One region of the Paenibacillus sp. MER TA 81-3 genome, then DNA from elsewhere that is predicted to be linked to it. Evidence: riboswitches for the same ligand, from Rfam matches in the RefSeq annotation. Region 1 holds a riboswitch; each other region holds the start of a gene.

Evidence for each region. A riboswitch is a leader RNA that binds a small molecule or an ion and turns the genes downstream of it on or off. The one in region 1 is predicted to bind cyclic di-AMP.
Region 2: linked by a shared signal. The riboswitch ahead of M3650_RS10600 (hypothetical protein) and the one ahead of M3650_RS02765 (CAP domain-containing protein) in region 1 are both predicted to bind cyclic di-AMP.
Region 3: linked by a shared signal. The riboswitch ahead of kdpF (K(+)-transporting ATPase subunit F) and the one ahead of M3650_RS02765 (CAP domain-containing protein) in region 1 are both predicted to bind cyclic di-AMP.

The regions. Positions count from the first base shown of each region.
Region 1 covers NZ_JAMAWB010000002.1:111,653-119,239, reverse strand. Annotated here, with positions in the region: gene M3650_RS02790 (TrmB family transcriptional regulator) at 679-1,461, opposite strand; gene M3650_RS02785 (hypothetical protein) at 1,541-1,858, opposite strand; gene M3650_RS02780 (DUF1361 domain-containing protein) at 1,855-2,475, opposite strand; gene M3650_RS02775 (tagatose 1,6-diphosphate aldolase) at 2,964-3,998, opposite strand; gene M3650_RS02770 (class I SAM-dependent methyltransferase) at 4,259-5,071, shown strand; cyclic di-AMP (ydaO/yuaA leader) riboswitch at 5,160-5,292, shown strand; gene M3650_RS02765 (CAP domain-containing protein) at 5,299-6,030, shown strand; partial or broken gene arsB (ACR3 family arsenite efflux transporter) at 6,101-7,011, shown strand; gene M3650_RS02755 (hypothetical protein) at 7,195-7,500, shown strand.
Region 2 covers NZ_JAMAWB010000006.1:223,842-231,428, forward strand. Annotated here, with positions in the region: gene M3650_RS10570 (glycosyltransferase family 2 protein) at 1-106, shown strand, start outside; gene M3650_RS10575 (nucleoside-diphosphate sugar epimerase) at 285-572, shown strand; gene M3650_RS10580 (alpha-helical endospore appendage domain-containing protein) at 600-944, shown strand; gene M3650_RS10585 (hypothetical protein) at 944-1,405, shown strand; gene M3650_RS10590 (CgeB family protein) at 1,806-2,903, shown strand; gene M3650_RS10595 (CgeB family protein) at 2,933-4,072, shown strand; cyclic di-AMP (ydaO/yuaA leader) riboswitch at 4,396-4,595, shown strand; gene M3650_RS10600 (hypothetical protein) at 4,669-5,109, shown strand; gene M3650_RS10605 (glycosyltransferase family 4 protein) at 5,746-7,314, shown strand; gene wecB (non-hydrolyzing UDP-N-acetylglucosamine 2-epimerase) at 7,378-7,587, shown strand, end outside.
Region 3 covers NZ_JAMAWB010000008.1:150,820-158,406, forward strand. Annotated here, with positions in the region: gene M3650_RS13440 (MATE family efflux transporter) at 1-702, shown strand, start outside; gene M3650_RS13445 (hypothetical protein) at 841-1,083, shown strand; gene M3650_RS13450 (hypothetical protein) at 1,156-1,554, opposite strand; cyclic di-AMP (ydaO/yuaA leader) riboswitch at 2,079-2,272, shown strand; cyclic di-AMP (ydaO/yuaA leader) riboswitch at 2,368-2,533, shown strand; gene kdpF (K(+)-transporting ATPase subunit F) at 2,791-2,865, shown strand; gene kdpA (potassium-transporting ATPase subunit KdpA) at 2,905-4,584, shown strand; gene kdpB (potassium-transporting ATPase subunit KdpB) at 4,644-6,677, shown strand; gene kdpC (potassium-transporting ATPase subunit KdpC) at 6,703-7,308, shown strand; gene M3650_RS13470 (universal stress protein) at 7,453-7,587, shown strand, end outside.

The sequences.
Region 1 (7,587 bases):
CAGGGCAGGGATCTAATATAAGATGAATTAGATTAGTTTCCTGTTGAAGTAAGCTTCATGAAGTGAGCTCCATTGGAAAATATACAGTCAAATGTGCGGATTAGACGGTTAGTCGGCACGTGGACTGTATTTTGTACAGTGGATTGAGCTGTTTTTCAGCGATTGGTGCGAAATGGGGGCAAAGCACTGGATGAAATCCAATGGAACTTTCTTCGGAAAGAGGATACGCGTTAATCCATTGTACGAAATCCAATGCAAGCTTAGACTCGGAGGCACGAACCAGCCCTCAGCTCAGCATTTGCTCTACTATGTTCAAAAAGAAGGCGAGGCCAGCGTGTGAACGGCGGTCTCGCCTAATGATCTTACCGGCAATGATGCCTGAAGCGCCTCAAGTAAACGCCCCTCCATTCACGTCCGTCACGCTGCCCTGTGCCTCTTAGACAACCCGTATTGCATGGAAGAACTCTTTACAATACGCATCATATACCATTGCCAAAACAGGCTGCCCGTCCTGGTGATCAGGCAGAGGGACATGGACCAGAATGCAAAGCCCTGATGTAAATGAACGCCTCCATCGACTGAATCAAATACCCAGTAGGCATATAGAGTTCTCCTTGTTAATAATCGTATTCATAAATACTATTATGATTCAGTTAAAAAAAGAGGGAATACCGAAGGTTATTCAAGGATTTCCCTGTAAGGATTGATGATCTTGTCATAGTGCTCCCCATACTTCTCTGCCAATTGATTGCCGAAATCCCGCTCAATCCGATCCATAATGACGTCGTGATAGAAGCCGTTTTGCAGCAGCTCGACCACGGAAGGATGATCGGTTTCCAATGCGGACAGCTTGAGTGACTTGCCGAAGCTGCCAATGAGCGCGGAACGGGAGTCGCAGAGAATGGAAAAACGTCTGGGTTCCAGATACTTCCACCCTTCGCTCCGCCTATGCACCAAAACATGCTTTAATCGGGTATGGCATTCGCCGGTAGAAATAACCGTTACAGCAACACCCCGTCGTTCCGCCTCCAGCAGCGACTCTTCGAACCAGCTTACATCTTCCGCCCATATGTCCGCCACGATGCTTTTATCTGCATTGGACAACAAACGTCGAATGGTCGTTTCCAGCGCTTTATCGCCCTGCCAGTTATAGAACGACGCGGACTTCCGTGGAGGGGACTGCAATTGCTCCAGCAGCGTGTGGGCTGTCTGTTCAAAATCCGTCTTCAGCAGTCGAACGAGCTGCTCAATGGGCACGGCGCCGTATAAAACAGGTTCGGCTTCAACCGCCCGGCACATTCCTTTGTCTGTCAAAGACCGGAGTGCCGCATACACATTTGAGCGGGATACAGATACTTTTTTGGCCACCTCATAACCCGATATGTTCGGTACTTCATGCAGTACCAAGTAGCATCTTGCTTCCAGATCGGATAAACCGATTTTCCGAAGTTCATCAATCAAATGAGTTGCCTCCTTTTTGAAATGTTTATTATAGTGTTATTTTAAAATACTACTTTTAGTATATCAATACATTGTTCAATTATCCGGGAGATGAAAGCCACCCAAAAAAGACGAAGAACAACAAATATTGTATAAGAATGAGGACATAAACTCGTCTCCAAACTTTTCGAGCTTGCGGATCTAATCGCTCAAAAGCATAGCCTGCACGTTTTTCTAATTTTATAATTTGATAAACATACATATTAAGACCAAACAACAGTATAAACCCAATACAGCCCCACAACACAGATTTTTCATAACGATACAGCAGTCTTGAAACGTAAACTTGTGTAAATAACATAACAACACCTATCGTGATCATCCATACCGTAAATAACCAAGTGTAAGTGTCATTCATAACGAATTCCGCCTTGAATCTGAAAATAACCACCACATGATGAACTGCAGCATACTCATCCAACCTATGAATAGCAAAGAATCCCCATTGATTGAACTCAATACCTGACTGACTAACGAGAATGGCTCTGCAAATAAATGAATAGAGTGAAAACGCAGAAATCTTCCTATGTAGACCCCAATGCTGCACAGGATTATAAAAGCCAATAGGATCGTCTTGCTCCACTTTATATGTAAGATAAGACTGTGAATCTGTTTTAACATAAGAATGTAATAATAAATAGCCAATACTACTCCGCTTATTAAAACAAAAAAGTTCCACCATTCCTCAACAATCAAACCTTTTTTAAAATTAAACTCAAAAATTTTGAGATGAATGAGATCCGTTATCACGTAAAGGACATTAGGGGATAACAGTATAAAAACAATATAAAAAGCGGCACTAACGGGGATTTCCCGCTTGCTCTTTGCTTTAAATAAGGGCAATAAAAAAGCAAGCTCCAAAGCGGCAAAAGCCAGAAACATATTTAAAATCATAAATGAATAGGCCGTATCAAAAATGATAAGCATCAGTATATAGGCGAAAAAACAAAGTCGTGCTTTTGCGCGTTCATCCATAAGAAACCTCCTTTACATTGATCCGGGACTGCTGCAGATGAGGTCAAGCCGATTACATCGCATGTATAAGCACGAGGTGAGTGTCCGCCCTTGTTGTTCCATCCTACGCTGAAAATATGGCTGCACGATACACAAATATTGTAGCAAAATGGCTTAAAAAATGATATTTATGAACCTTACAGGACACTTACACATTTTGTAATGTGGAGTTGATGTGAATCTGACGTTTCATTCCCGCATCTCTTCCCGAACGGGCCGGACATCTTGGGGTATGTGCGCAGGTTCTATATATACATACTCGACATCGAATATTCCTGAATATCCGAACAAATCTCCGAATTTCGGATTGGCAACGCGCCGTTTTTTGCTACCGACATCTCGATCTCCACAGCAAGATGCTGATGTGTGCCGATGAGGACCGAACGACGCAGCAAAGCCCCTGTCCGTCTTGGACAGGGGCAGTCTTAAATCAATCGCCTGCAGTGCTCTTATGATTCGGTAATGACGATCTGATCCTTGCCGCCATACACCGTCCACCAAGGCTTCGCCGCTTGCTGCAGCACTCGATTCAAATGCTCCATGCGCTGCACGCCTTCATCCTTCAGCCATGCGCGCAGGCCAGTATCGCCATTCTCGCCATACACGGCAATGCCGTCTTGCCAAGTGGCGCGGCCACAGAGCACGCCTGAGAACGGAACGCCTGCTTCGCCAGCGAACTCCAGCGTCTCAATGAAGTCCTCGTTCGAGACGCCGCCGCTCAAATAAATAAACGGAACCGTCGCAATTGACGCCGTATCCCTAAAGTGCTGCAGCGCCTCTTCGCGCGTATATACCGCTTCCGCTTCATGGCCCCGGTTCGCTGCCGTGCCAGACACGTATGTCATGTTGACCGGCACTTCGACCTTGAGACAGTCGAGGTGATACTGCGGCTTCGTGAATTCGCGCATGCTTTTCTTCACTTTGTCCGGCTTCACCTTAGCGTATTCCGGACCCTTCGCATCGGCAATGTCGTCACAATACGTGACCGGTTCGAAGAAAAACGGAATATCGTTCGCCTTGCACTCGGCGCCGACACGCTCGATGAACGCGTGCTTCTGGTCGTTAATGTGCGCCGCATCGTCTGGGTCGTAGTACATCAATATTTTGATGGCGTCTACGCCTTTGTCCGCATATCGGCGAACAGACCACTCCGGCAGCAAGTCGGGGAGGCGCCCTTGGACGGTAGCGTCATAACCGGTCTTCTCGTAGGCGATGAGCAGTCCTGACTGCTTATCACGCGCTTCCGCTGCGCTCCAGCCAAATTCCGGATCTAGCAGAATGGCCGTGCTGTATGGGGTCAATTCCTCGGTTACGGCCACCTTGAATTCTTCCACATGCTTCACGTCGGCTTCGTGGCCGAGCGCCTTGGTCAGCGACTTCTTCAACGAACCGCGCTGATCGAGCGCTGTTGCAATGACCAATCCGTGTTCGTCCGACAAGCGTGTTAACGCTTCGTATTTGCCTTTTGTCATCTTGACTTTCATACCAAGCACCCCAATCGTACATTTTTCCTTCACTACTTCATTACATCAATATTCCCATCATGAAACGTTTCATGATGAAAAAATGACAAATACAGAACATTCATGAACGATTTTCAACAATAATTCAAGTCTTTTCGTTGTGACTCTGCTTCCAGCTCCATTTGAAACGGTGACGTTAGCTCTAGAAATGAATTGTAAGAATGTGCCACTGCGTGCTATATTCAACTGATATATCGGACAATAAGGGGGAAGGGATGTAGATGAGTCAAATGATAAACTATTATTCTTCGTTCGACGAATGGGGACGTCTCGAGCGGGAACCTTTGGAGTTCACGGTCAATTGTCATTATATTAAATCGCACCTCCCGGAAAAAGGACACATCCTAGATATCGGGGCAGGTCCCGGAAAATATGCGATAGAGCTGGCGAAATCCGGATATGACATCACATTGGCGGACATTACACCAAAGCTGGTCGAAAGCGCACGAGAGAAGGTACGGGAATACGGGCTTGAGCGCCAGTTTCAAGGCTTTGACGTTGCCGATGCGAGAAATTTGCAGTTGTATGCCGATGAGCAATTCGATGCTTCTTTGATGTTAGGCCCATTGTATCATTTGCAGCAGGAGGAAGACCGGGTTAGCGCTACTCAGGAATTGCATCGTGTGACAAAGTCAGGCTGCCTTGTCTTCGTCGCATTCATGCCGAGAATGAGGCACGTGGCAACTTCGCTGTTATATCCGCAGCATTGGAAGCCCAATGACACAATAGAAGGGCTGACCGAGTTTATGTGCACCGGAATTTTCAATCATAGCGACGAAGGAAGGTTTACGGGAGCCTATTATTTTCCCATAGAAGAAATTGAGCCGTTTATGGAAGCGCATGGGTTCGAACAAGTTAAGCTCATCGGATCGGGCAGCATTGCGGGCTTGATGAAGCCGGAGCACTGGCAATATTGGCGCGACCAAGGGGAATCAGCGTTTCAATCGATCATGCAAATTGTTATGGATGCAGCAGACAGTCCATACATCCTAGGAACCTCGTCTCATTTGTTGTATATAGGGAAAAAAGTATAGGCTGAACTTCTCAGATGGTTATATTTTCTTTAAATAACATTAAATATAAAATGAATCGAACGGGAATCCGTGTTACGATCTGAACGTACCAAAAATAAGGCCGAAGCTCATCTGAGCACGGGGGAACCACACATTGGGGTGAAGTCGCATAGATGCGGCAGGGGTAATCCTCTTTGACCCGAACCCGTCAGCTAACCTCGTAGGCTGCAAAGGGAGAGATAATCTGAATGAAAAGTACGTTCAAGAAAGTCGTTATCACGGGAGCACTCGTTCTGGCACCAGTCGTGGCAGCAGGTTCGGCAATGGCCGCTCCGCTGAATGTTGCAGCTCAAGCACCTAATCAAAATCTGACGAACATCGATTGCTCCGGCTTCGATTTCAATACGATGCTGCAAGGCAATGAGCAGAACAATCAGAACTTGACCGATATGTTGAACAAGCTGTTTCCTAATACGAAGCCTGTAGTCACACAACCAGATGCTGCGGTACCGAACAAGAGCAAGCCTGAACCGGCTACTCCGGCGCCAAGCAAGCCAGCACCAACAACACCTGCAACAGGTACGGCAAATCCGAATCAAGGCGTGACGGCTAACTCCGATTTCGCCGCGCAAGTGGTTGATTTAGTGAACCAAGAGCGTGCCAAAGCAGGACTTGAGCCATTGAAATCGGACGCGGCGCTTACTAATGTCGCAATGGTGAAGGCGAAAGACATGTACGACAACAATTACTTTGATCATAATTCGCCGACCCTTGGCTCTCCGTTCGATCTGATGCAGTCCAAAGGGATCCAATATCGTACCGCTGGCGAGAACATTGCCAAAGGACAACGCACACCGGAAGAAGTAATGAATGCGTGGATGAACAGTGAAGGTCACCGTAAAAACATTCTGAACGCAAGCTATACTTCAATCGGCGTTGCATACTACAATGGTGAGTGGGTACAAGAATTTACAGGATAATGACGAACTTTGAAGCCGAAGCCTGCAGAGCAATCTGCAGGCTTTATTTTGCGCTCGTGAACGGAAAACGATGCAGTTGACGTTATGGATCTTTCTCGCTATGGCGCTTGGCGTCGGGATCGTTTCTATATTTCCGGGATGGGGCGTGTATTCAAAGACGTTAAGGTGCTGATCTTATCACTCGTGCAGAACTGGATTATCGGCCCGCTTCTCATGTTCTTGCTGGCGATTCTTTTGCTGCCCGACCATCCTGAATATATGGTTGGTCTCATCTTGATTGGCCTCGCACGCTGCATCGCAATGGTCATCATATGGAATGATCTGGCGCAGGGAGACACGGAATATGCTGCAGGGCTAGTTGCGTTCAACTCCGTATTTCAGATGATATTTTTCCCTATCTACGCTTATGTATTCGTGACTGTTATTCCAGAGTGGCTCGGAATGGAAGGAGCCATCATATCGATTACGATGCTTGAGGTTGTGCAATCGGTATTCATTTATTTGGGCATTCCATTTCTGGCAGGCGTGCTGACCCGGTTCGTGTTGGTGCGGGCGAAGGGCAAGGAATGGTATGAAAAGTCGTTCATTCCGCGCATCAGTCCGCTGACATTAATCGCTTTGCTGTTCACGATCGTCGTGATGTTCTCCTTGAAAGGAGACATGGTCGTCAGCCTTCCGCTCGATGTTGTCCGGATTGCGATTCCGCTGCTGCTCTATTTCGTTTTGATGTTCTTCATCTCGTTCTTCCTAGGAAGACGAATCAGAGCAGGTTATCCGGTGTCGACTACACTGGCATTCACGGCAGGCAGCAACAATTTCGAATTGGCGATTGCGGTTGCTGTCGGTCTATTCGGCATCCATTCTGGAGCAGCCTTTGCCGCGGTCATCGGACCATTGGTCGAAGTTCCGGTCATGATCGGACTAGTTCGGATCGCTCTGCGGATGCAATCCTTATTCCCAACCAAATCAAAACATCCATAGAGAGTGAGGAAATCGAAATGACAGCGAAAAAGACGATATATTTTTTCTATGCGGGCAAATCCTGCAAAAGCCAGATGGGAAACGGCAGAAACGGACAAGTAATGGCAAGTTTCTGTGCTGATACCTAAAAATTGCGCATATGGTGAAGTATATCTCATTACAGTAAGAACGGAGGTTCTTCCCTTGCACAATAATCCTGCTCACCAGCAGTTGGTTTATCAGGCTGACCCCGCGATGGTTCAAGCCATGCATTCGGCCAGGGAAAAAGTTCACCATGTCTGCAACATGTATAAGGATCGGCATGTGCGAGTTCAGACGGTTGACGGTCAAGTATATGATGGGGTCATCTCAAATGTCGATAGAGATTATCTTTATTTGCATACCCAGCATCCCATGCCGCAACGCTCACTGTACGGTTCGTATTATTTTAATAACGACGTCATTTTGCCATTGGTGTTGTATAATTTGCTGGTCATTTCTTTGTTATAGTCATCAGACAGCGTCTGCTGCACGGTTGAAACAAAAGAGTCCTTGTACACTAAAGTGCAAGGACTTATTTGCGCGTCCGCAGCGTCC
Region 2 (7,587 bases), on a different contig from region 1:
GCAGCTTAATGGGAAAATGACCGTTCGAACGGAGAAGGAACGGCAATCTTTACAAGAAGGGCTGCCCATTATGGCGGCTCCCATTATCCAAGCGTACCATTTGTAATCGTTGGAGTATGCGTAAAGAGCCGTACGCATGCTCTTTTTTTTTATTCGATCGGTGCGCGTTTTGGGCGATTGGCCCGTTTACGTCTCCTTAGGCGTAGCATATGTTGTAGAAGGTAATGGCTGAATACGTCCGCAGGCTGCCGGCCATTCGTGTACCGGATTTGGGAGGTAAGACCATGCAACATATCGTTAGTGAAATTATCGTGCACATATCGAATTCACAGCAGCATATGGCTCGAGTATTGGACGCTAAGCGTCAAGTCGCGGTCCGCATGGCTCAAATCATTCACGCACTGCCGGATGTCCATCCTGAATTTGAGGGCATTAGTGGTCTGAAGGAGCAATCGGCCACTGTGTCCAAGAACATTGTTGCTTATTTGAACGGTTTAGCGGAGCTGGAAGAAGCGATGGCAGAACAATTGCAGCACATTATGAAAGAATTGAACGATGATTCTGAGGAATAAAGCACAGTGTAAGGAGGATGGTGTCAGGTGAGCAGAGAGCGGTCCTACCATTTAATACTTGACGCTATGGCAAAAATGCAGTGGAACGTGTCCATGATACTTGAAGCGAAAGCGCTGGAAGCCGAAAAAATGCGTAATTGGTTATTGAACCATTTGACGGATAGCGCCTTTGTCACTCATAAAGATCAATTGAGTGATCCCTTGGAAGTTCACGAGCAAATCATAGAGGTCATCGACGGTTTGACGAAATTACAGCTCAGTCTCTCAAACAACATGAAGGCGGTGCTGGATCGCGGTAGCTCGGGTGGATTCGGAGACGGTACTGCGGACGGATCTTTCAGTGGAGAATTTGATTTGGGAGATAAGTTGTAATGATGCACAGGGAGCAGGAGCAGCGGGCAAGAATCGATATGATTCAAGCTATTGTGCGTAGTCAAACGGCTTTAGCTCGCATGTTGGAGCAAGTTGCGGATGTTGCGGATCATTCCGATACATCTGCAAAGCGAATAAAAGACAATATCCGCCTATTATCCGATTATCAGCTTAGCTTGTGCGGAATGATTACGGGTTGGCGTTCGCGCCAGCTAACCTTAGGAACTCCTACATCGCCATGGTTGCATCCAGCTTGTAAGCTGCAGCGTATCTTAACCCGAGGAGCACAGGAGGATGAATCAATTGAGAAAGGTCAAACGAGTACGACGGACCCGGATCGCAGGCAGACGTCGGAAGGCAACACTTCGAGCAGGAAGAGCATTGCGGCGGGGCGGAAAAAGCCGGCTGCTCTCGCGGCGGTCGCGTCTTCGCCGGACGCTGCGCTCCCAGCGGCGCCATAAGAAGCTTACGGCCCGCCGCAGAAGAGGATTACCCAAATCCGAAGCCTCCACTGGGGCGTATAACCAAGGATTTAACGAGACGTATAATGATGGATTCAATGCTGGATTTGCCAAAGGATTTGAAGATGGGCATCAGATGGCATATTCCGGTCAAGCATAATTATATGAGGTTGTTTAAACACGAAGCATAGGCAGTCTGACGCTTGCGTACTTTTCGCGGGTTGTCGGTCTGCCTTTTTGTTGCTCCATCATCATGAAATGGGGTTGGGTAACCGCCTTTTTTGAATCATAAGGATAAGCGTCCATGATGCATTTGCCGGGGCGGCATATGATGAAGCGTGTTTAAAAACAATTTCATGGCGTTCTGTGCCGCTTGCGCCAGAAGCAGGGTGAACGAAGCATGAGAAAAGATCGCAATACCAAAAGGACGAGAATCAAGACGCATGCCTTTCGGAGCGGGTATTCAGAAGGGTATCGAATGGGGTTATGCGAAGCAACGGTTCAGCGCACGCCTAAGCCGCAGCTGTCTTCTTTCGATTTGCGAGTCCTTTACGTACCGCAAGGATTTGACGCAATTGACCGAGGCGTATGCGAGGCGTTAACGAAGCTTACTCGAGAATGCGCACAGGTGGAGCCCGCTCAGATGGCGGAAGCAGCAGAGAGGATGAAGCCTGATCTCGTACTTGTGATGAACGGCTTGCACGTGTATCCCCCGGAACATCTTGAGCATATTGGGCGGCTTCGCCAGATGGGGATGAAGACGGCAGTTTGGTTTGTGGATGACCCTTACTTTTCAGAAGATACGGCTGCTGCCGCTCCTTACTACGATTTCATCTTTACCCATGAGCGAAGCGGCGTTTCGTTTTATAAGCAGTTAGGATGCAGTCGTGTGTTTCATCTTCCGCTTGGAGCGGGGATCTCCACCTTTCGTCCCTTGCGTGCCGAACCTGCTTATTCGCACGATATTTGCTTTATCGGCAATGCATTCTGGAATCGCGTGAACCTATTCGACCATATGGCGTCCTTTCTTGCTGACAAGAAGGTAATCATTGCGGGCGGACATTGGGAGCGATTAAGCCGGTATGCGGTTCTCCGTCCGCATATTCGTCAAGGCTGGGTACCGATTGAAGAAACGGCAACGTACTATAACGGCGCTAAAATCGTTATTAATGTACACCGGCCTGTCGAGCATGGTTCAGACAACCGCAACAGCCATCAGTTAGGCGGGGAGTCCATAAACCCGAGAACCTACGAAATATCGGCTTGCGGTACGCTGCAAATGACCGATGTGCGCAGTGAGCTTGCAGAAATGTATACGCCGGGCGTGGATATTGAGACCTTCACCAGTCCTGAGGAGCTCATGAGCAAGATCGATTACTATTTGAAGCATGAAACGATCCGGCAGCGAGTCGCAGTGCAAGGATTGCACACGACATTGCTTAAGCATACGTTCGAGCATCGCGTACAACGGCTGCTGGAAACATTCGTTAGCTCTTAAAACCACTGATGACCAAAAGGAGAGATCTCATGCGAACATTTCGTATACGGCGAAGAAGACGGATCCGTACGGGGGTGGTTCATCCGAGGGAGCATTCTCGCCGCCAAGGACGCAAAGCCGGTTTTGAAGGAGGCTACCAAGAGGGATATTTGCGAGGGCGAGCGGATTATATTGTGAATACGACACAAGCGCAGGTGTCATCTCGCCCCTTGCATGTCTTGTATGTTTCGACCGGAAAAGGATACCCATACTCTCCGTTGGATGAAGGCATCATCTCGACGTTCCAGGGGATGGTAGGCCAGCTGTCCGTGGCAGGACCACGGGACCCGGTCGCCGCAACGGCAGTCCAGCTTCGTCCTGATCTTGTCGTCGCCTTGGATGGAATGGATTTCCCAGTCGAGCAAGTGGATGAAATCCGCGCTCATGGCATACGCACTGCGCTGTGGATTACGGACGATCCGTACTATACGAGCATGATGGCCGATATCGTTACGCATTATGATTATGTGTTCACACTCGAAGCGAACAGCGTTCCGTTCTATCAAGGGATTGGCGCGAACGCGCATTATTTGCCGTTCGCCGCCTTTCCGGGTCAATTCCGTCCCATCAAGACGAGATCTCCGCTCCGGCAAGATCTTACCTTTATTGGTTCGGCATATTGGAATCGGGTGAAGTCGATTGAACCGATTCTGCCGCAGCTGATCAAGCGCAACATCGTCATTTCCGGTCTCTGGTGGGACCGCCTTTCCGAATTCAGAAAATATGCGCATCACATCCAACTCGGCCGCTGGATGGATCCACAGGAGACCGCAGCGTCGTATAACGGTACGAAAATCGTCATCAACATGCACCGCGCACATGATGACGAATCGGTCAATCAGAACTCCGCCAACATCACTGCAGCTTCCCCGAATCCGCGCACCTTTGAAATATGCAGCTGCGGCACTCTGCAATTGACCGACGTGCGCGATGATTTAGCCCGGTTCTATACACCAGGAGAAGAAATCGAAACGTATAGCTCACCGGAAGAGATGCTTGATAAAATCGATTACTATTTATCACATGAGCAGGAACGCCGCGAGATTGCACTTCGTGGTTTGGCCAGAACATTGCGCGATCATACTTATGCGAACCGCCTTAATCAGATGTTAAGCATCATCTTCGGATGATGGAGCGCCCGGTCGATTACCGTCCGGGCTTTGTTATGTCTGTGCGCCTTCTTATCGGGTTGCCAAAGGAGTATTTTGGAGTGAAACGACAAGTAAATCGCTTACAACTGCCACTTTCAAGTGAAAAGCTTCATTTATCTCTTCCTATCACGAGGGGATAAGCTTCAGTGAGCGTTGATGAGAAAATGAATCCATTGATGAAGAGAAAGAGCTGTTTTATATCCAGATTTGCGCCGGATTGCTTGTAACAAGCTTTCATTTCCATTTACACCAAGCCCGGGAAAGGGGTAAGATTCAGTTCAGCAGTATCAATGAAATCCGTTGCGTCTTATTCGCTGAATCCCGCTGTCTGGCGGGAACGGGGGAACCAAATGAAGCGGACAGAGCTGACTGGCAGGATGATGCCGGTATGGCCGTTCGCAAGGGGTGAATCTGGAAGCCAGACAATTCGTCTGGTCCGGTAGGGGGACTCTTCGCCTCCGAATCCGTCAGCTAACCTCGTAAGCGTACGGAGAGAGGCGCGCCCGACTGTTAACTGTCGACGCACCTCTTTCTTCTAAAAGCAGGGCATCGGACACGACAGGAGGGAATTGAATATGTACGACGCGGAACGAATCATTACCGTGTTCGCACCGAATGCCATGGGCGTCGATTTCATTCGCCAGTTGAGAGGAGCAGGTCTTTCCGTTGCGGCTATCGCCAATAACGGTCGGCTTGTGAAGCGAATGGAGAAGCTGGGTGTCGCGCATGTATGTCGAGTCAACACGACTGATCCTAAAGAATGGAATATACCCGAAGTGCCAGTGGGGCGCTTCTTCTTGTTCGAACAAAGCTTTGTTTTGTCGTGTCGACTGCTTCAAGTATGCCGGCAATGGTCTTGTGAGCCGATTACGCTAATAACGAAGCGTCATCATCCGCGTTCCATTTACCGGCTTCTCGGTGCGGATTACGTCATTTATACACAGTCGGATCAGGTCTCTTTTTTGTTATCGGAATTTATTCTGGCGGGCTCTCGATCGCAGTCACCCACCGCATGAAATCGTGTTGTTTATGAGAATGGGCGATCGACAAATCTCTAGATTTCTCCACAGCCAAACTCGTCCTTGCAAGGGCGAGTTTTTTTGAGTTTACAGAATTCATAAAAATCGGAATAGAAGATGTTCAGAGCGCAGAACTCCCTTTCCTTTTTATCGAAAACATGTTGTCTGACTTCCGTGCAGTGGCCTTTCGCTCCATTCACCCGAAGAGCGTCGAGGATTAAGGCTCATGCGGTTACGTATATCCTGCCATGAAACGGCCGATCACGATGGCGGTGAACAAGAATGTCAAAGGACGTACCGCCTCCTGATGGAAGGGGAGAATGAAGCAAAGGATCGGATGAAGCGAATCACCGTCAGTTTGAACGCGCTATTTTCATGTATGAACTTTGTCTTTTGCAACTGATTGATGTCTTCTAATAATTCATAGATTCGGATTTCTACGGAACTGTATGGCGGCTGCTAGAGTAAACAGGAACTGGAAACGGACAAGTGGCTCTGCTTCGTAAATTGTACGCTTGTATTAGGTTCAAATGTCGTGCCGATACCCGTCGTGGACTAATATACTGTAGTACCTTGGCAAAGGAGGTGGAATGATACCTGTTCCCCGCAAGACGGCAGAACGGGCATAACCTGATGAAACCAAAGATGCTCTTATTCTCCCATTTATGCAACAAGACTTACATTACCGGCGCTGAAAAACTGCTTCTCTTTCTGACTCGTGAATTGCAGGCATACTACGATTGCGTGCTTGTTGTACCTGAAGCGGGACAGTTGTCTGCACAAGCATCAGCCTATCAGATTCCGTTTATTGTCCAGCCATGCCGATTGTTCTACTCGATGGTGTTGCCGTCGGCGAATTTGCATGCCGAGCTTGAGCATATACGGCAGCATTCGGAGTGGGATGCGGTCGTTCGGCTTCTGGCCGACCTGCGACCGGATATCGTGTTGACCAACACCTCGGTGCATGCGCTGCCGGCGCTTGCCGCCAAGTCGCTAGGCATACCGGTGCTGTGGCAGATTAATGAAGCGATTGCGGATAATGCATTCACCTCCAATGCCGTCTCGCTCATTCGAATGTTCAGCGATGGAATCATCGGAGTCTCGGAGACTACCCTTGCGCCGTTTCGCCGTTATGTTGCGGAGCCGCATGTTCCTGTATACGTGCTGCCTCCCTCTTGGCACATGGATTCATTGGAACCGGAACGATGGCCCGAGCTCAGGGCAAGGAAGCGGTATGAGCTTGATCTTTCTCCCGCTCACCATCTCATCGGTTATATATCCTCCGCCATATACGCCAACAAAGGTTTGGAACACTTTCTGCTCATGGCCCTTGAAGTAAGCGAACGTGTCAAGGATGCGCGTTTCGTGGTGGTTGGCGCCCCGGCGGATGAAACGTACTTTAAAACATGCAAGGACATGGTGAAATCAGCGCCCGCCAATCGCTTTCATTTTATTCATTTTGTGTCTTCCGTCCAGTCCATTTACCCTGCAATGGACATTGTGGTCATACCAAGCCTTGCCCCGGAAGGCTTCGGCTTAACTGCGCTGGAGGGTCTCGTGTTCGGCAAACCGGTGGTCGCTTACGGTTCGGGGGGATTAGCGGAAATTATGCGGGCTACCGGAAATAGGGAATCCATGGCCGAACCGGGCAACGTGAACCAATTAACGCAGAAGGTGTTAAATTTGGCGCTGCATCCGGATAAAGCCGAAGCGCTTGGCAGACGCAATCGGGAAGCGGCGGAGCGGGAGTTCGGCGCAGGAACATACCGAGATCGGTTAGCTCACATACTTGTTCAGCACGTCATCCATAATCCCGCTATCTATCGTCTCATTCAAGGCTCACCGCCTATCGTTTACTTGGAGGACCATGGTGCGTATCGTCCTATTCCCGCAGCTCATCGGTTCAAGTATGCGGATCCGGCACATGTCCGCCGCCTGCCAGATGCTGTGCTTGCTGCTCTGCCGAAAGGAGCAGCCGTGGAAATGCCCGGGACAGCGCCGCCCGCTCCGGTAGAAGGTACGCGGAAAGAACGGCCGCGCTGTAGAAAACGCAAGCGCCGAGCCCGCACGGTGAGAAGAAGTCGGCGTGTACTGAGGCGATTGCGCATTTCACCGAAGCGGCGCATCCGGGCCATTCGCAGAAGCGGGAACAGGAGAGTGCGGCAAGGGCGCAAGCGCGCGCAGCGCCGCAAACGTTCTTGAACTATTTCCTGCTTACATTCAGGAAGCAGACTAAATATTTTTTGAAACGAGGGGATAAGTGCGATGCGTGTCATGACGATTCTCGGAACACGTCCCGAAATCATTCGTCTCAGTGTCACGATGAAGAAGCTAGACCGACTGGCCGGGCGTCATGTCATCGTGCATACGGGACAGAACTTTACCCATACATTGAGCGACATCTTTTTTGAAGAGATGCAATTAAGGCAGCCTGATTATGTGATAAACCATAAGCAGCAAAGCTTCGGCGGACAG
Region 3 (7,587 bases), on a different contig from region 1:
AACTTGTTGAGACATAGCATTCCCGATAAGGTGGAAGGTCACGCCATTACGAACCGATCCCATATTTTCAAATTCTATAAGCCGCTATTATATTCATCCTTTATTGCCGTTCTGATCGGACCATCTATCAATGCCATGCTGGGGAAAACGGCGGAACAGCAGCTTGCGGTTGCTTCGTTTGCGCTTGCGAGCAGCATTAACCTGCTTGTGCTCAGTTTTTTTACTTATTTGCATCAAATCGTGCTCAATTTCTATGCGAAGGATAGCAGGAAAGTCAAACGCTTTGCGTTTACACTCGCCTTTCTTCCCGGGTTGCTGACGGCTCTGCTCAGCTTCACACCGATTGGACCATGGATATTGACGCAGGTGATGGGGGCGAACGAGGAATTGATGCGTGCGAGCCTAGACACGCTGCGGGTCCTCATGCTGTACAGCTTCATTTTTCCGTGGATCGACTATGGCAACGGAATCATCATGATGCGCGGACAGACGAAAATGATGATGAGATCTCAAATGGGGAACGTCGTTCTTACGATTGCGACTCTCATCTTATGTGTCTGGATGACGCCTGGATGGAACGGCACTATCGGTGCGCTTGCCCAATCGCTAGGAGTGGCGGCGGAGTTGACAATCGTCATGATTGTCGTCAATTCGGGAAATACGCCTGTCCGCCCGGCTCGCGATAAGGGCGCTTCTCTATAAATTCATGCATAAGGATAAATGAGGTAATTGACTTCGCCTTTTAGGCTGTATTTATTATTTGGCGGGATAGGAGTCGGGTTTCTTCAAGCTTTACTGTTCAAGGTGCTGCCCTATTCTAGCTATGGTGTCTTGGACTTTATGTTTTATACGATTCCGTTAAGCGCGGTTGCTGGTTATTCCTTTCTGCTAGGAGTATGGCTGACGCTTATATCCAGCGATATCAAGTATTTGCCGTATGGCCTTTGGGCGAAAGCCGTTCTGATTTTGTTTCCCTTTATGGCCATTAGTGTTAATTCCCTGATCTCTGTAGCTGTATATGCTTACCTCGGTTATCTCGCATTTAAATACTCGGCCTCTTCTTTTGCGGAGCAAGCAGCCTGACTTATTCATTGAGTTCAAATATACATACGGCCCCCAATTTTTGGGGGCTTTCGCTGTTTATCCGCAGCCCATTCAGATAATGCAATAATAGGCTTGCGATCTCTCCATTAAGAGGCGTTCCTTTGGACAGAAACGGTGTCTGGACAGAGGAAGTAAATCCCTTAAGGCGAGCTTTGCAAGCTGAACTTTCTCAAAGCACCACGTTCCCTTCATCTCCTCCACAAGCTCGAATGCTTCCACTACAGTTTTCCCTTTTACCTGATCCAGCCGCCGCGACCAGTGAATGAGATCAAAGTGCGGAGCAGTATGATAAAACAGTAACTTGCCCCAACCAACGGCGCCGTTTGCGCAGGAAATTTTCAATACCAACGTTAGCGGCCTTGAGCCGCCTTCCAATCCGTGTCCGGACGACACAGATATTTGATACAATTCCAAATTGCTAATGATTCGTTCCGCTTGCTGCTTTGCCATGTTCATTCCCTCCAGGCATTGTCTTGCGCGCAGCGAAGCCATCATGACTGATTGCCGCGGGTTGCTGCGGCATAATTGAACAATCAGAAAGAATGATGGTGTACGACACGTATCTTACTCATTTCCTTTATGCTTTGTACAATGTGAAAACAGTTAAAAAACCGTATATTTTCATCGAATCGGCTGGGAAATTGGTTTTATTTACAAATAGGAACTGTTTATTTCGCGATTTTACGGTTGTTTCTTCGAAAAGCTAATGTTTTCTGAAAATGCAGAAACCGCATCACGATTTCTGCGCAAAATGGGTGAAGGGAGACTGTGCTCATATGATGCGCCCTACAGAGGAAGTATTCTGAAATACCGAGCAAGAACGAGATAATGAACGCGATAAATGGATTTAGAAGTATAAATCGATTTTGGCAGACCAAAAGCCGCCGTTTTCTAGTCATTTTTGGAAATTTGGCTGCTTTACAAAGTAACTGCCGAGACGTAATATACGTTCATGAATTAAATTATCCGTTCAGCATTCTGAATCGCTTAATTTCTGCACAGCAGAAAGCGGGGGAACCAACATCTGATCGAATTCCGATGTGAGAGTCGGAGAACGGTCATGGGGTGAATCCTGCGGAATTGGATTCTATGGGTCTAATTCCGGGGTAGGGCAACTCTCACTGCCCGAATCCGTCAGCTAACCTCGTAAGCGTAGGAGAGAGGATGAGGACTCGTGATCGATTAATCGGCCACAGGGTTTATGCCTCTGTGGCTTTTTATTGTCTTCTCATGAAAATAATGAAAATCATAGCTTGTACCTTTTCAAATTTATCGCTTAATTTCTGTAAAGCAGAAAGCGGGGGAACCAACGAGCTTGGGCGCATAGTTGACCGAGCTCACGGGGTGAATCCGACAGTTCACTGTCGGTAGGGCGACTCTCGCGCCCGAATCCGTCAGCTAACCTCGTAAGCGTACGGAGAGAGGCAACGATCGTCGTGTGTGACACGGTTTAATAGACTGTGCCCAGAAACCACGAGAAAGTTCCTTTTCTCGCAGGTTTCTTTTTTATTGCCTTTTTTGGGCGTGAGAGCACGATTGCGTGTTAAAAACAATGCTAATGAAGAGAGGTTGTCACATGTCTGATCTATATATGATTGCTGCTCTAGCCCTTGTCTTTTCCATGTTCTGCGGATTTTTGGCATGGTGCGGCAAAGTTGTCGAACAAACGGGAGGAGACGAACGATGATGTTCCTCACCATTTGTATCGTGTTTCTGTTCCTGTACTTAATTTACGCGCTGATTCATCCGGAAAAATTTTAACCGAACGACGAACTTATACATTAGAGGGGGAGCCTATCCATGGGGATTTTGCAAATTGCGGCGGTTCTTATTCTGCTGCTTCTACTTGTCAAACCATTAGGGAGCTATATGTACCATGTGTTCTCTAATCAACCGAACCGGACCGACAAGCTGTTTACACCGTTCGAGAATGTCATTTATGGCATTGCGGGTCTGAAGAACCGCTCCGGCATGTCGTGGAAGAAATATACGCTCAGTTTGATTTTGACCAACATTGTGCTGGTCGTGCTAGGATATATCATTTTGCGAGTGCAGAAGCTGCTGCCGCTGAATCCGAACGGCATCGACAATATGGAGCCGACACTCTCGTTCAATACGATTATCAGCTTTATGACTAACACGAATTTACAGCATTACAGCGGTGAATCCGGGCTGACCTATTTCTCGCAAATGGCGGTCATTATGATGATGATGTTCACGTCAGCGGCCACCGGTATCGTCGTGGCCATCGCCTTTATTCGCGGGATTACGTCCAAAGGAAATACGCTTGGCAACTTTTTCGTTGACTTTGTCAAGGCGCATACGCGCTTACTGCTGCCACTCGCAGTTGTTGTGACGCTTATTCTTGTTGCATTGCAAGTTCCGCAAACCTTCGGGGCTACGGTGCAGGCGACAACGCTGCAAGGAGACGTGCAATCCATTGCGCGGGGCCCGGTTGCCTCGCTGGTGTCGATTAAGCACTTGGGTACGAACGGCGGCGGATTTTTCGGGGTGAACTCTTCTCATCCGTTCGAGAACCCGAACCCGCTTACGAATGTGATTGAGATATTATCGATGTGGTGCATCCCGGCTGCATTGACTTACACCTTCGGCAAATTTGCCCGCAATCAGAAGCAAGGGTGGGTCATCTTCGGTGCGATGAGCATGCTGTTTCTCATGTTTTTGTCGCTGGCCTATTATGCGGAAAGTCAAGGCAATCCGGCGATAAACGCACTTGGCATCGATGCTGCGCAAGGCAGCATGGAGGGGAAGGAGGTGCGCTTCGGCATTGCCCAATCCGCCCTATTCACGACCGTAACGACGGCAGCTACGACCGGCACAGTCAACAATATGCATGATACATTAACGCCGCTCGGCGGCTTAGTGCCGCTGGGGCAAATGATGCTGAACTGTGTGTTCGGCGGAGACGGTGTCGGCTTGGTCAATATGTTGATGTATGCCATACTGGGCGTGTTCTTGTGCGGTCTTATGGTCGGGAGAACGCCGGAATTTCTGGGACGCAAGATTGAGGCCAGGGAAATGAAGTTGGTGGCGATTGCTATTTTGGCCCATCCGTTCATTATTTTAGTTCCAACGGCGATCGCTTTCCTGACCGATTTGGGCAGGGGGTCCATAACCAATCCGGGTTATCACGGCATCTCTCAAGTGCTGTATGAGTTTACGTCGTCGGCAGCAAACAATGGATCTGGATTCGAGGGGCTGGCAGACAACACGCCATTTTGGAATATTTCTACGGGCCTGGTTATGCTGTTCGGACGGTATATCTCGATTATTGCGCTGCTCGGTGTAGCAGACTCGATGGTTAAGAAGCAGTGGATACCAGAAACGATCGGAACGTTTCGTACGGACAATGCGCTGTATACGGCCATCCTCGTCGGAACCGTGTTCATTATCGGCGCACTGACCTTCTTGCCCGTGCTTGTATTGGGACCCATTGCGGAACATCTGACACTCCGATAGTAGAGGTTGTTCAATAATATCCCTTTTGATCAGGAACTAGTAGATGAGGTGAAACGGAAATGAACTCAGCCAACAAAAAATCGTTGTTAACCGGCGAATTGATCAAGCAAGCCGCGATAGATAGTATTAAGAAGCTCAATCCCGTAATCATGATGAAAAATCCGGTCATGTTCGTGGTTGAATTGGGAACGTTCGTCGTTCTTCTCATGGTGCTTCTGCCAGAAGTTTTTGGCGCGGAGGAGCGTATCGGTTTTAACGTGACCGTGTTCTTTATTTTGTTGTTTACCGTGCTGTTCGCCAACTTCGCAGAGGCCCTCGCCGAAGGGCGGGGCAAGGCGCAGGCGGATTCGTTGAAGAAGGCGAAGAAAGATATCGTCGCGAACAAAGTAGTCGGCAATGGAATCAAGGTTGTATCGTCGGCCAATCTGCGTAAAGGGGATATCGTCATCGTAGCGCAAGGCGATATGATTCCGGGTGACGGTGAAGTTATTAAAGGTCTGGCTTCGGTTGATGAATCCGCGATTACTGGTGAATCGGCCCCGGTCATCAAGGAAGCGGGCGGAGATTTCAGTTCCGTCACCGGCGGCACTCGGGTCGTCAGTGACAAGATTACGGTGAAGATTACGAGTGACCCGGGCGAATCGTTCATGGATCGGATGATATCGCTCGTCGAAGGGGCGAAGCGGCAGAAAACGCCGAACGAAATCGCATTGAACACGTTGCTTATCAGCTTGACGCTCATTTTCCTCATCGTTGTCATGACGCTTGCCCCGATAGCGAATTATTTAGGAATCGAATTGGAAATTCCAGTGCTCATTTCCCTGCTTGTCTGCCTCATTCCGACGACGATTGGCGGGCTGTTGTCCGCTATCGGGATCGCCGGGATGGACCGCGTGACCCAATTCAACGTACTGGCGATGTCCGGTAAAGCGGTGGAAGCGGCTGGAGATATTAATACGATGATTCTCGATAAGACCGGCACGATTACGTTCGGGAACCGGATGGCAAGCGAATTCATTCCTGTCAGCGACCAATCGCTCGCTGCAGTAGCAGAATGGGCAGCGATCAGCTCGGTGAAGGATGAAACGCCGGAAGGTCGATCGGTCATCGAGCTGATGAAGAAACAACTGCTTTCGTATGAAGCCTCTCTTGCGGAAGGCGGCGAATTTATCGAATTCAAAGCGGAAACTCGGATGAGCGGCATCGATTTACTGGACGGACGCCAAGTGCGCAAAGGGGCGGTTGACGCCGTGAAGACATGGGTGGCTGCGCAAGGCGGTGTCATTCCCGCCGACTTGGATGACAAAGCGAACGCGGTTGCGCGGGAGGGCGGCACGCCGCTGGCAGTCGCTGTCGACAATGTCATGTACGGCATCATTTATTTGAAGGATATGGTAAAGCCGGGCATGAAGGAACGGTTCGACCAGCTGCGCAAAATGGGCATCAAGACGATTATGTGCACGGGCGACAATCCGCTTACCGCTGCCACGATTGCACGGGATGCAGGCGTGGATGATTTCATTGCGGAGAGCAAGCCGGAAGACAAAATTGCGGTCATTCGCCGCGAACAAGCTGAAGGAAAGCTGGTCGCTATGACCGGTGACGGGACAAATGATGCGCCAGCCTTGGCGCAAGCGGATGTGGGACTTGCGATGAACAGCGGCACCGTGGCGGCGAAAGAAGCGGCGAACATGGTCGATCTAGACTCCGACCCGTCCAAAATTATCGAAGTGGTCGCAATCGGCAAGCAGTTGCTTATGACGCGCGGCGCACTGACAACCTTCAGTATTGCGAACGACGTGGCGAAGTATTTTGCCATTATTCCGGCGATGTTTACACTTGCAATTCCGCATATGGAGGCTTTGAACATTATGGGACTAGGTTCCCCGACTTCGGCGATTTTGTCAGCGTTAATCTTCAATGCGGTCATTATTCCGCTGCTCATTCCGTTGGCGATGAAAGGTGTAACGTACAAACCGATGAGCTCGTCGCAGCTGTTGAGCCGCAACATCATCATTTACGGTCTGGGCGGAATTATCGTTCCGTTCATTGGCATCAAGCTTATCGATATAGCCGTAAATCTATGGATATAGAGAGGAATGAAAAAGGATGAAACCAATGACAAATCAAACGACAGAGGACGTTTCTGGAAGTTCTTATCTATTTTCGATTGTCAGAATCGGCATTTTGTTTATTATTATGTGCGGATTTATTTATCCATTAGTAAGCACCGGTCTGGCGCAGCTCCTCATGCCCAGCTATGCGGAAGGGAGCTTCATCAAGAATGCGGAAGGCGGAATTATCGGATCAGAATTAATCGGGCAGAAATTTACGGATCCGCATTATTTCCAAGGACGCGTATCCAGCATTGAATATGTGGCAGATGCATCGGGATCGAACAACTACGGTCCGTCTAATCCTGAACTAGTGAAGCGGGTGCAGCAATCGGTTGCGGATTGGCAGAAGAGCAATCCTGATGTGCCGGTAAGCGAGCTGCCGGCAGATTTGATTACGAATTCGGGCTCAGGATTGGATCCTCACATCACTCCAGATTCGGCGGAAGTGCAAATTCCGCGAATAAGCAAGCTGACGGGAATTCCAGCAGCCGAGCTCGACAAGATCGTTGCGCAGCATACCGAAGGGCGCTCGCTTGGCCTCTTTGGCGAACCGCGGGTCAATGTGCTGAAGCTGAACCTGGCTCTGGATGAGCTGATGAAAAAATAAAGCTGCCGCCCTGCTTGCGTACCGCCCCGCTTCACTTCTGTAGAGCGGGGTTGCTGCAATAAACGGCAGGCACCGCAGCGTGGGTGTATGATGATAATAAGTCGTGGCAGTATGTGTGAACAATTACTGGAAAGGAGGAATTCAATGGACAGCTTTCGCCGCCGCACTCCGGAAGAGATTCTTGCCTCCATTTCCGACATCCGGCGCGGGAAATTAAAAGTATATATCGGTCCGGTCAGCGGCTCGGGGAAGACCTATCATATGCTGCGCGAAGGCCAG